DNA from 4 places in the Vreelandella vilamensis genome. Region 1 is predicted to be linked to each of the others. Evidence: predicted binding sites of a transcription regulator. Region 1 holds the regulator's gene; each other region holds the start of a gene.
The links. The regulator sigma-54, encoded in region 1, starts transcription at its own class of promoters, with help from an activator protein. The targets are predictions, from matches to a motif close to TGGCACNNNNNTTGCTNT.

Region 1 (2,205 bases):
GTTGGCGATCAATTTTATCCGCCAAAGCATCGATAGCAGCATACATGTCGATATCGGTTGCTTCAGCGTGCAAATCTGCACCGGCTGCATGAAGCGTGCATGCGGCTTGCTGGCGCTCTTTTTCTACCGACAACGTCACCTGAACGGTTGTGATATTGTCATAGTGGCGCTCAACACGAGCCAGCTTTTCGTTGACATAGTCACGCAAGGCGTCAGTCAGTTCTACATGATGACCGGTGATATTGACTTGCATTGACGTACTCCTTATCTATCGGACTGTCTTTCGATTGTAACCCTTTTTTCTATTAAGCAAAGCCCTTTACGGCAGATTCCGATTAACTAGCGTAATCGGCGTCGTTCACTCGAAGAGGGAATGCCCATGGCTTCGCGGTATTTCGCGACGGTGCGACGTGCCACGTTAATATCTTCATGACTCAAAAGCGTGACGAGTCGACTGTCCGATAGGGGTTTTTTCGCCGGTTCTTCCTGTATTAGCTTTTTGATTCGTGCGCGAATTGCTGTGCTGGAGTGGCCTTCACCCTCTTGACCGCCGCTGACTTGGCTAGAGAAGAAGTACTTTAGTTCAAACACACCGCGCGGCGTATGCACGTATTTTTGCGTTGTGACGCGTGAAATCGTGGATTCGTGCATCTCAACAGCTTCTGCAATATCGGCCAAGATCAGCGGTTTCATGGCTTCCTCGCCGTACTCAAGAAAGTCAATCTGGCGCGCAATGATCTCGCGTCCTACGCGCAGCAAAGTATCATTACGGCTTGTTAGGCTTTTGATTAGCCAGCGGGCTTCTTGCAAATGTTCTTTGAGAAATTGGTTGTCTTGGCTTTTGTCGGCACGCTTGATCAAGCTAGCGTAGTCGGGCTGAATGCGCAGCCGGGGCATGGCGTCAGGGTTGAGGGTTAAATGCCAGCCTTGTTCATCATGGTGAATGACCAGATCGGGTATTACATAACCGCTTTCGGCGTTGCCAAAGGTGCTGCCCGGACGTGGGTCAAGACTTCTGATGAGCTGTATCACGTCATCGAGCTGCTCGTCATCGAGGCTTAGGCGGCGTTTTAACAGGCGTCGATCGTCACGGCCGAGCGCTTCTAAAAACTGCCGCACTAGCCTGCGAGCCGGGATTAAAAGGGGGGTATCGTCGGGTACGGTGGCAAGCTGTAACATCAAACATTCGCGCAAGTCGCGAGCAAACACACCGGTAGGTTCAAACTGCTGGAGGCGAAGCAAGACGCTTTCGATATCACGCTGGTTAACTCCGTCCACGTGCTGGTGGCGTAATCCATCGCGTAGTTCGTTAAGTGGCTGCAGCAGGTAGCCATTATTGTCCACGGCGTCGATCAACGTTTCCGCGATAAGCTGCTCGCGTGAGCTAAAATCCGTCATTGCCAGCTGCCAGATCAGGTGGCTTTGCAGGCTTTGGTTAGGCGTGTCACGTTCAAAATCGTGGGCATTGCTGCCCCCACTTAATGCGCTACTGAAGTCTTGATAGGTATCTGACCATTCACTATCCACGGAGAGTTCGCTGGGGATGTTGTCCTCCCAGCCAGCTTCTTTCTGCTCGATGATGGCTTGCTCGCTGAATTCCTCTTCTTGCTCGAGCATCGGATTGGCATCAAGTGCTTGCTGAATTTCCTGGCGAAGTTCCAGCGTCGAGAGCTGCAATAGGGCGATGGCCTGTTGCAGTTGAGGTGTCATCGTTAGCTGGGTACCAACACGCAGTTGAAGGGACGCTTTCATGACCATTCGCAGGTAACCACTACACTAGAGAAAGGCTCCACACTAAGGCCCGTTGAACCTGTGTGCAACTAGCAATAAGCATGCCGCCTGCAAAATACGTGCCACGATTTTGATTGATGCGGGGATTATCCGACAGCGCGTAAAATCACTTCCTGAGTCGCGAAGCGCGAAGGGAGTGGATACAAGCGTAGCATCCATCGGTTGCCCTTGCTGTCTGTTTGCACAGTGCTATACTCCTATCGTCAACACGACCTACCGAGGGGCACTCGGGAAGTATACGTCTGTGGAGACGATGTGAGACCTGGGGGATAGGCGTTGGTTCGTCACCGTAAAAATCCCCATGGGATTTTGCGGCGATAACCAAGCCATTCCCTCGGGCAATCGTCTTTGAAGCAGAAATCAGGAAGGTGACGACCTGGGAATCTCCATCCTGAAACGCGCCAGCACTGAAGG
Region 2 (2,205 bases), on a different contig from region 1:
GGCGGAAGAGCCTGAGTTGAGGTGAGAAGTCGCTGCAGCAGCCGTATAGGAAGCGCAGAGGTAGAGCCTTTGATGAGGATGGCATCGACAACGTGAGCGTCCAGCTTTGAGGTTAAGCCCGCCCATGCGCCAGGGGGTAATGGCTTTTTCTGCAACGCGATAATCAACCATTCAGCCTTTAGCTTAGCCACGGTGCCGTTAAAGCGGGCGCCTAGCGTCAGCGCAGGCATCATTAAACACTGGGCTTGATAATGATATTGAAGGCGCGCCAAGCGTGGGTCCGGCTGTTGCGCGGTAATCACAATGGGGGCGTTTGCCAACTCATTGTAAGGTGAGCGTATGTTCGCCAAGTGGCGTGGTAGTTGAGCACCGGTCACTAGAGCGTCGATGATAAAGCAAACAGGCCCCATTAACCGATCCTCTCATAGGCATTCAGCCTTTATGTAGGTTTTCAGCCACGACCGGTTTCATGGCCAAAAATGAATCCATAATTTTATTTGTAATATAGTGTAGCGGTTAGTTTGATTGTGTATCAATCGCTTTTTAGCGTGAAAATACGCGGTGTTAGCATAATGAGCACTATTTTGGTGCATTTTGTCGATGCTGTGATTTATCGTGGTGCAAATTGAATGTTTAAGAGCCGCGCGTGGTGAATGTATGGCCGCTCTGCTACATAAAAGCGCATAAAAGTTTAGAATTAAAATGATTAAAAACAGTGACTTGCTCTTATTTTTTCTTTTGTGGTGCAAGGTTGGCATATTCCCTGCATTATTATTACCAGCGGCTAATGACGTAGGCAGGCACTGCCTTGACGTGCTAAAACAGTAGCCGATTAATCCTTTGCGTCACGCCATTGCCTTAGCAATTCGGGCGCGCAAAACGCAAATTACGTTCACACCGGAGGACCTCATGTCAGCCAAGACGCTTGCACTGATTGAAGAACACGATATTAAGTGGGTTGACCTACGCTTTACTGATACCCGCGGCAAGGAGCAGCACGTCACTATTCCGGCGCGCGATGTGGATGAAGAGTTTTTTGAAAATGGCCAAATGTTTGATGGCTCTTCCATCAATGGCTGGAAAGGGATCAACGAGTCCGACATGATCCTGAGTCCAGAGGACGGCAGCGCCTACCTCGACCCCTTCACCGAAGACGCTACGCTGGTGCTTCGCTGCGATATTATCGAGCCGGCGACCATGCAGGGCTACGATCGTGATCCGCGCTCCATCGCTAAGCGGGCAGAAGCGTATTTGCAGTCGACTGGCTTGGGTGATACCGCCTTCTTCGGTCCGGAACCTGAGTTCTTTATCTTTGACGAGGTGCATTGGAAGTCGGACATCGAAGGCTCCATGTACAAAATCTCCTCGGAAGAGGGCGCTTGGTCCACGGATCGTCAGGTAGAGGGTGGCAACTTAGGCCACCGTCCGCGTGTGAAAGGCGGTTACTTCCCGGTTCCGCCTGTGGATAGCTTCCACGATATGCGTGGTGCCATGTGTAACACCTTGGAAGCCATTGGTCAGTCCGTTGAGGTACACCACCACGAAGTGGCGAACGCCGGCCAGAACGAAATCGGCGTCAAGTTCAACACGCTGGTGAAAAAGGCCGATGAAGTCCAGGAAATGAAGTATGTGATCCACAACGTGGCGCATGCTTACGGCAAAACCGCGACCTTCATGCCGAAGCCGATTGTGGGCGATAACGGTTCGGGCATGCACGTTCACCAGTCGTTCTGGAAAGACGGCCAAAACCAGTTTGCGGGCGACGAATACGCCGGCCTTTCTGAAATGGCGCTTTACTATATCGGCGGTATTATCAAGCACGCCCGTGCGCTGAACGCGTTCACTAACGCCTCGACCAACTCGTACAAGCGCTTGGTACCGGGTTTTGAAGCGCCGGTTATGCTTGCCTACAGCGCGCGTAACCGCTCGGCGTCGATCCGTATTCCGTACACTGCCAGCCCCAAGGGCAAGCGTGTCGAGCTGCGCTTCCCTGATCCGACCGCTAACCCGTACCTGTGTTTCGCGGCGATGCTGATGGCGGGTATCGACGGCATCAAGAACAAGATTCACCCGGGCGATGCGATGGACAAAAACCTCTATGATCTGCCGCCGGAAGAGGGTAAATCCGTACCGACCGTCGCGCACAGCCTCGATCAGGCGCTGGAAGCGCTCGACGCTGACCGCGCCTTCTTGACCGAAGGGGGC
Region 3 (2,205 bases), on a different contig from region 1:
TTCCACATGCACCGGCGGTGCTTCCAACCCAAGCCCTGCCCGGGTGGCGACAATGGCTAATGTCATGACGTGCGCTCCCTCGCGTAATGAACCTACCGAGCTAACAGATTCCCTGTAATAAGCATGTGTATAGGGTTATAGGCACTCCGTTACGTTTTTTCAGAACCGGGTTCTTCGTCGCGCGGACTTTCCGGGCTACTTTCGGCGGTATCGTGCTCGCTTGGAGCCGGCGCATTTACGCCCTCTTCCTTGGCAACAATCGCGGTTTCAAGGGCGGCAACTTGGCCCTCTAGCGCTTCGACGCGAGAACGGGTGCGCTGCAGTACGTCCATCAAGATGTCGAAATCTTCTCGGGATACCAGCTCCAAACGGTCAAAGGCGCCGCGCACGACTTGCTGCACCCCTTTTTGAATATCGTCAGGCGCTTGCGAGGCGTTCTGCAGACGGTCGCCGATTTGTTGCGCCAGCTGGCTGATACGGTCGTGAGGCATCATGGCTCTCTCCTTTCTCAATGGTCAATCACTTCCGTAAGGATACGCAACCCAGGGCTTTCGCGCATGTGTCGGGCGGTGAATTGGGCAAATTTATCGGGTGAAATTCGTTGCATTGTAATGATGCAGGATGGCTAAGGCGTTGCGCTTTTTTGGTGCGCGAGGCAAACGTGTGGCGCGCCGCGGTGTTTTTTGATGCTGGCTTGGTATGATTTTTTGATTTTATATTTTTGGTTTTTAACGTTTTTTTTATATTTGGCACGCAATGCGCATTAGGTAAAGCAAGCACCTGGTATATGCAGTCATGCTGCTTTTACCAGCACTTGTTAACCATGCAAGGGGGATACGGGATGAAACTCATCACCGCCATCATCAAGCCGTTCAAGCTCGACGACGTGCGTGAAGCACTGGCCGACAACGGTGTTCAAGGCATTACCGTCACCGAGGTAAAAGGCTTTGGCCGCCAGAAAGGCCATACCGAGCTGTATCGCGGTGCTGAATACGTGGTCGATTTCTTGCCCAAAGTCAAAGTGGAAGTCGCTGTCGATGACTCGCGCTTGGAGACGGTGCTCGATGCGATCTGCAGCGCGGCCAACAGCGGCAAAATCGGCGACGGCAAGGTGTTTGTTACGCCGCTTGAAGACGTTATCCGGATTCGGACGGGTGAGCGCGGTGCGGACGCCGTTTAAACCTGGCTTTACGGATCATTTTTTAGTTCAACGGGGAACTTACAATGAATGAGTTGACTGATCTGAGCTACGCGCTCGATACGTTTTACTTTTTGATTTGCGGTGTGTTGGTAATGTGGATGGCCGCTGGCTTCTCGATGCTTGAAGCTGGCTTGGTGCGTTCCAAAAACACCGCCGAAATTCTTACCAAGAATATTGCGCTGTTTGCGATTGCCTGCACCATGTATCTGCTGGTGGGTTACTACATCATGTATTCCGGCAACGCCGGTGGCTTCCTGCCCAACCTGGGCTTCCTGATCGGCGCTGAGAACAGCGTGGATGCAGTCACCGCAGGCGGGGATGACGCGCCATATTACTCCATGCGCTCCGACTTCTTCTTCCAGGTTGTGTTTGTGGCAACCGCGATGTCGATCGTCTCGGGTGCTGTCGCTGAACGCATGAAACTGTGGGCCTTCCTGGCCTTCGCCGTGGTCATGACCGCGGTGATCTATCCTGTTTCCGGTTACTGGACCTGGGGCGGCGGCTGGTTGGCCGAAGTCGGCTATTCTGACTACGCCGGTTCGGGCATTGTCCACATGGCCGGTGCCGCCGCCGCGTTGGCAGGCGTTATCGTACTGGGTCCGCGTAAGGGCAAGTACGGCAAAGACGGTTCTATCCATGCGATTCCCGGCGCCAATATGCCGCTGGCCACGCTGGGTACCTTCATCCTGTGGATGGGCTGGTTCGGCTTTAACGGCGGCTCTGAATTGAAGTTGGCTGCGGTCGATTCCGCCAACAATGTTGCCCAGGTGTTCGTGAATACCAACGCTGCGGCTGCAGGTGGTGTGATCGCCGCGCTGATCCTTGCCAAGCTGTGGTTCCGTAAAGCGGACCTCACCATGGCGCTTAACGGCGCGCTGGCTGGCCTGGTCGCCATTACGGCTGACCCGCTGTCGCCTTCAGCGTTGGGTGCGACGATTATTGGCGCGATTGGTGGTCTGATTGTGGTTGCCGCCATCGTCACGCTGGATAAAGCTAAACTGGAC
Region 4 (2,205 bases), on a different contig from region 1:
CTGAGTAGAGCGAAGGCAAAATCAGGCTCATGGGGCGTCGCTGGCTAAACTCCACTAACGCTTCTTCCAGCGCTTCTACCGGGCGTCGGGTGAGGTTATGAAAATCGGTGATAATCCCGTTTTGATGGAAATCGCTCATCGTGTCACCTCTTCCCTACCAGGTGTATCCAACGTCGCGGATGTTACCGGGCAAAGGTCTCGTCCCCACCAGTGATCGACCCCCTCTGCCCACCCGGTTGGCCCGGTGGCGTCAGTGCGGTAAAGCGCCGTTTGCTGAGGCGCCACCTCAAACCCGTGAAAGCCACGAATGACCACCGCCTGATCCACCGCTTCCAGCATGGCGGTATCGTTCGGGCCATCTCCGAGCGCCAGCGTTTGCGGTTTAATACCTTTAAGGGCCTGGAAGCGCTCGATCAGCCAATTCACCGCACTGCCCTTGTGTGAGTGCCCCGTCGCGTGCCAAAAACGCCCGCCCCGGACCAGCTGCAAGCCATCGCCGGCAAGCCCTTGTCGCAATGCATCTAGGCCGTTTTCATCGCCTTCCCAAATCAGCGGTTCACTCCCTTCACGCAGCCGCGCTAGCCGTGCTTCAGGGTCAGGGAGTCCGGTGAAATCGCACAGCGAATCCAAGGTCATTTCACTTATGGTGGTAAATGCCATGCCAGGCGTCTCTTCAAGGCGCGCGCGCCAGACGTTTAACCGCTGACGAATAAAGCCGATATCGACTCCAAGGGTCTGGATCACCAGCCCATCGCGGCCTATGTGACGATCCAGGCGCGCATGGCACCAATCAGCGGGCAACCCGACAATCGCACCGTTTTCGGCGACAAAAGGCGTATTCTCGCAACCCAATGCTTGGCGCAACGGTAAAATTTCACTACGGGTTTTACTCGTTACAGGAATCACCGACACGCCATGCTCTTTGAGCCGTGAGAGCCAGGGAACGGCCGGCGACCAATCGTAACTGTGATGATCCAGAAGCGAACCGTCCAAATCGGTAAACAAAAGGCGCGGCATGGAGATAGCATCAGACGCCGCATTGGTGGTTGTATCGGGCGTGGTCAAAGAAGGCATGGCAGCACCTGAGCAGAGGTTAGGTATCTCATTGCTTTTATCTTTTATTACAAAGATCGAGATCGAAAAGTTCGAGATTGCATAGTCCATAACTGTATAGCTCGAGACTGCATAGTTCGTGCCAACCACCACGATGTCAACGGTGAGATAAGCGCAAGGTCACACGGGCAAGCGACGTATTATCACGGATGCGCGTAAAGCGAGCGCCATTCCTATTATTTTGCACCATTCAGGTGCGCAAACGACATCGGGCGGACCCTGCTGTTCTGCGCTGCAGCATGTTAATCTAAGGTCGAACTTTATACTGAGAGTGCCATGCATGAATACGCACAGTGAGCCCCAAACGATTCTGTTGGTCCCTACTAGCGAAGGGGCAGGCTTAACCTCCGCCTGTCTAGGGCTAATTCAAGCGCTCGACACCATCGGCTTAAAGGCGGGATTTTTAAAGCCGTTTATGCAAGATGAGCTCAACGGCCCAGGACTTGACCGCTCGACCGCGCTGGTTTCACGCACGCTGCACCAGCGTCCGCCCTCGCCAATATCCCAAGCCCGCTTAGAGCGCTTGCTGCGCGATGACCAAACCGATGATTTGATGGAAAGCGTCATCGAGCTCTACGATCAAGTCACCCAGCAGGCCAAGCGTGATAACACCGCGCTCGATTTGGTCGTGGTGGAAGGCGTCGTGCCAACCACGCACACCACCTACGCCACCCAAACCAACACCCAACTGGCTCACGCCCTTAATGCGCGTATTATCTTGGTGGGGACCGGCGATCTCGAAGCACCGCAGCAGCTCGCAGAAGAGCTGGATATGCACGCTCGAAGCTTTGGCGGTATTAGTTCGTCGCGTACCTTGGGTTGCATTCTCATGCGCATGCGCAACCTGCCCTACGCACAAGATGATGGCCACTTAGATGATCTGACGGCCACTCCAGGCGCGATTAAGCCGCAGCTTGAAGAACCCGTTCTCACGGAGCTGCGTCGCCACTCGCCAGCGCTTGCCACCGAGCATTTCCATTTGATCGGGGTGGTGCCCTACAGCAAAGCGCTAAGCGCGCCGCGTACGTTAGATGTAGCCCGCGCTTTAGACGCAACGCTACTCAACGAGGGTGAAGCGACTCAGCGTCGCGT

Region 2: the regulator sigma-54 is predicted to act here: its motif matches at 753-770, upstream of glnA (glutamate--ammonia ligase).
Region 3: the regulator sigma-54 is predicted to act here: its motif matches at 748-765, upstream of QC823_RS09750 (P-II family nitrogen regulator).
Region 4: the regulator sigma-54 is predicted to act here: its motif matches at 1,181-1,198, upstream of QC823_RS03120 (HAD-IIB family hydrolase).

Annotation. Positions count from the first base shown of each region.
Region 1 covers NZ_JARWAN010000004.1:90,355-92,559, reverse strand. The annotation lists gene hpf (ribosome hibernation-promoting factor, HPF/YfiA family) at 1-253, opposite strand, end outside; gene QC823_RS03740 (RNA polymerase factor sigma-54) at 340-1,758, opposite strand.
Region 2 covers NZ_JARWAN010000001.1:1,374-3,578, forward strand. The annotation lists gene QC823_RS00015 (hypothetical protein) at 1-410, opposite strand, end outside; gene glnA (glutamate--ammonia ligase) at 910-2,205, shown strand, end outside.
Region 3 covers NZ_JARWAN010000014.1:45,100-47,304, reverse strand. The annotation lists gene QC823_RS09760 (YifB family Mg chelatase-like AAA ATPase) at 1-66, opposite strand, end outside; gene QC823_RS09755 (accessory factor UbiK family protein) at 150-494, opposite strand; gene QC823_RS09750 (P-II family nitrogen regulator) at 842-1,180, shown strand; gene QC823_RS09745 (ammonium transporter) at 1,225-2,205, shown strand, end outside.
Region 4 covers NZ_JARWAN010000003.1:177,397-179,601, forward strand. The annotation lists gene QC823_RS03115 (glycosyltransferase family protein) at 1-139, opposite strand, end outside; gene QC823_RS03120 (HAD-IIB family hydrolase) at 136-1,074, opposite strand; gene pta (phosphate acetyltransferase) at 1,394-2,205, shown strand, end outside.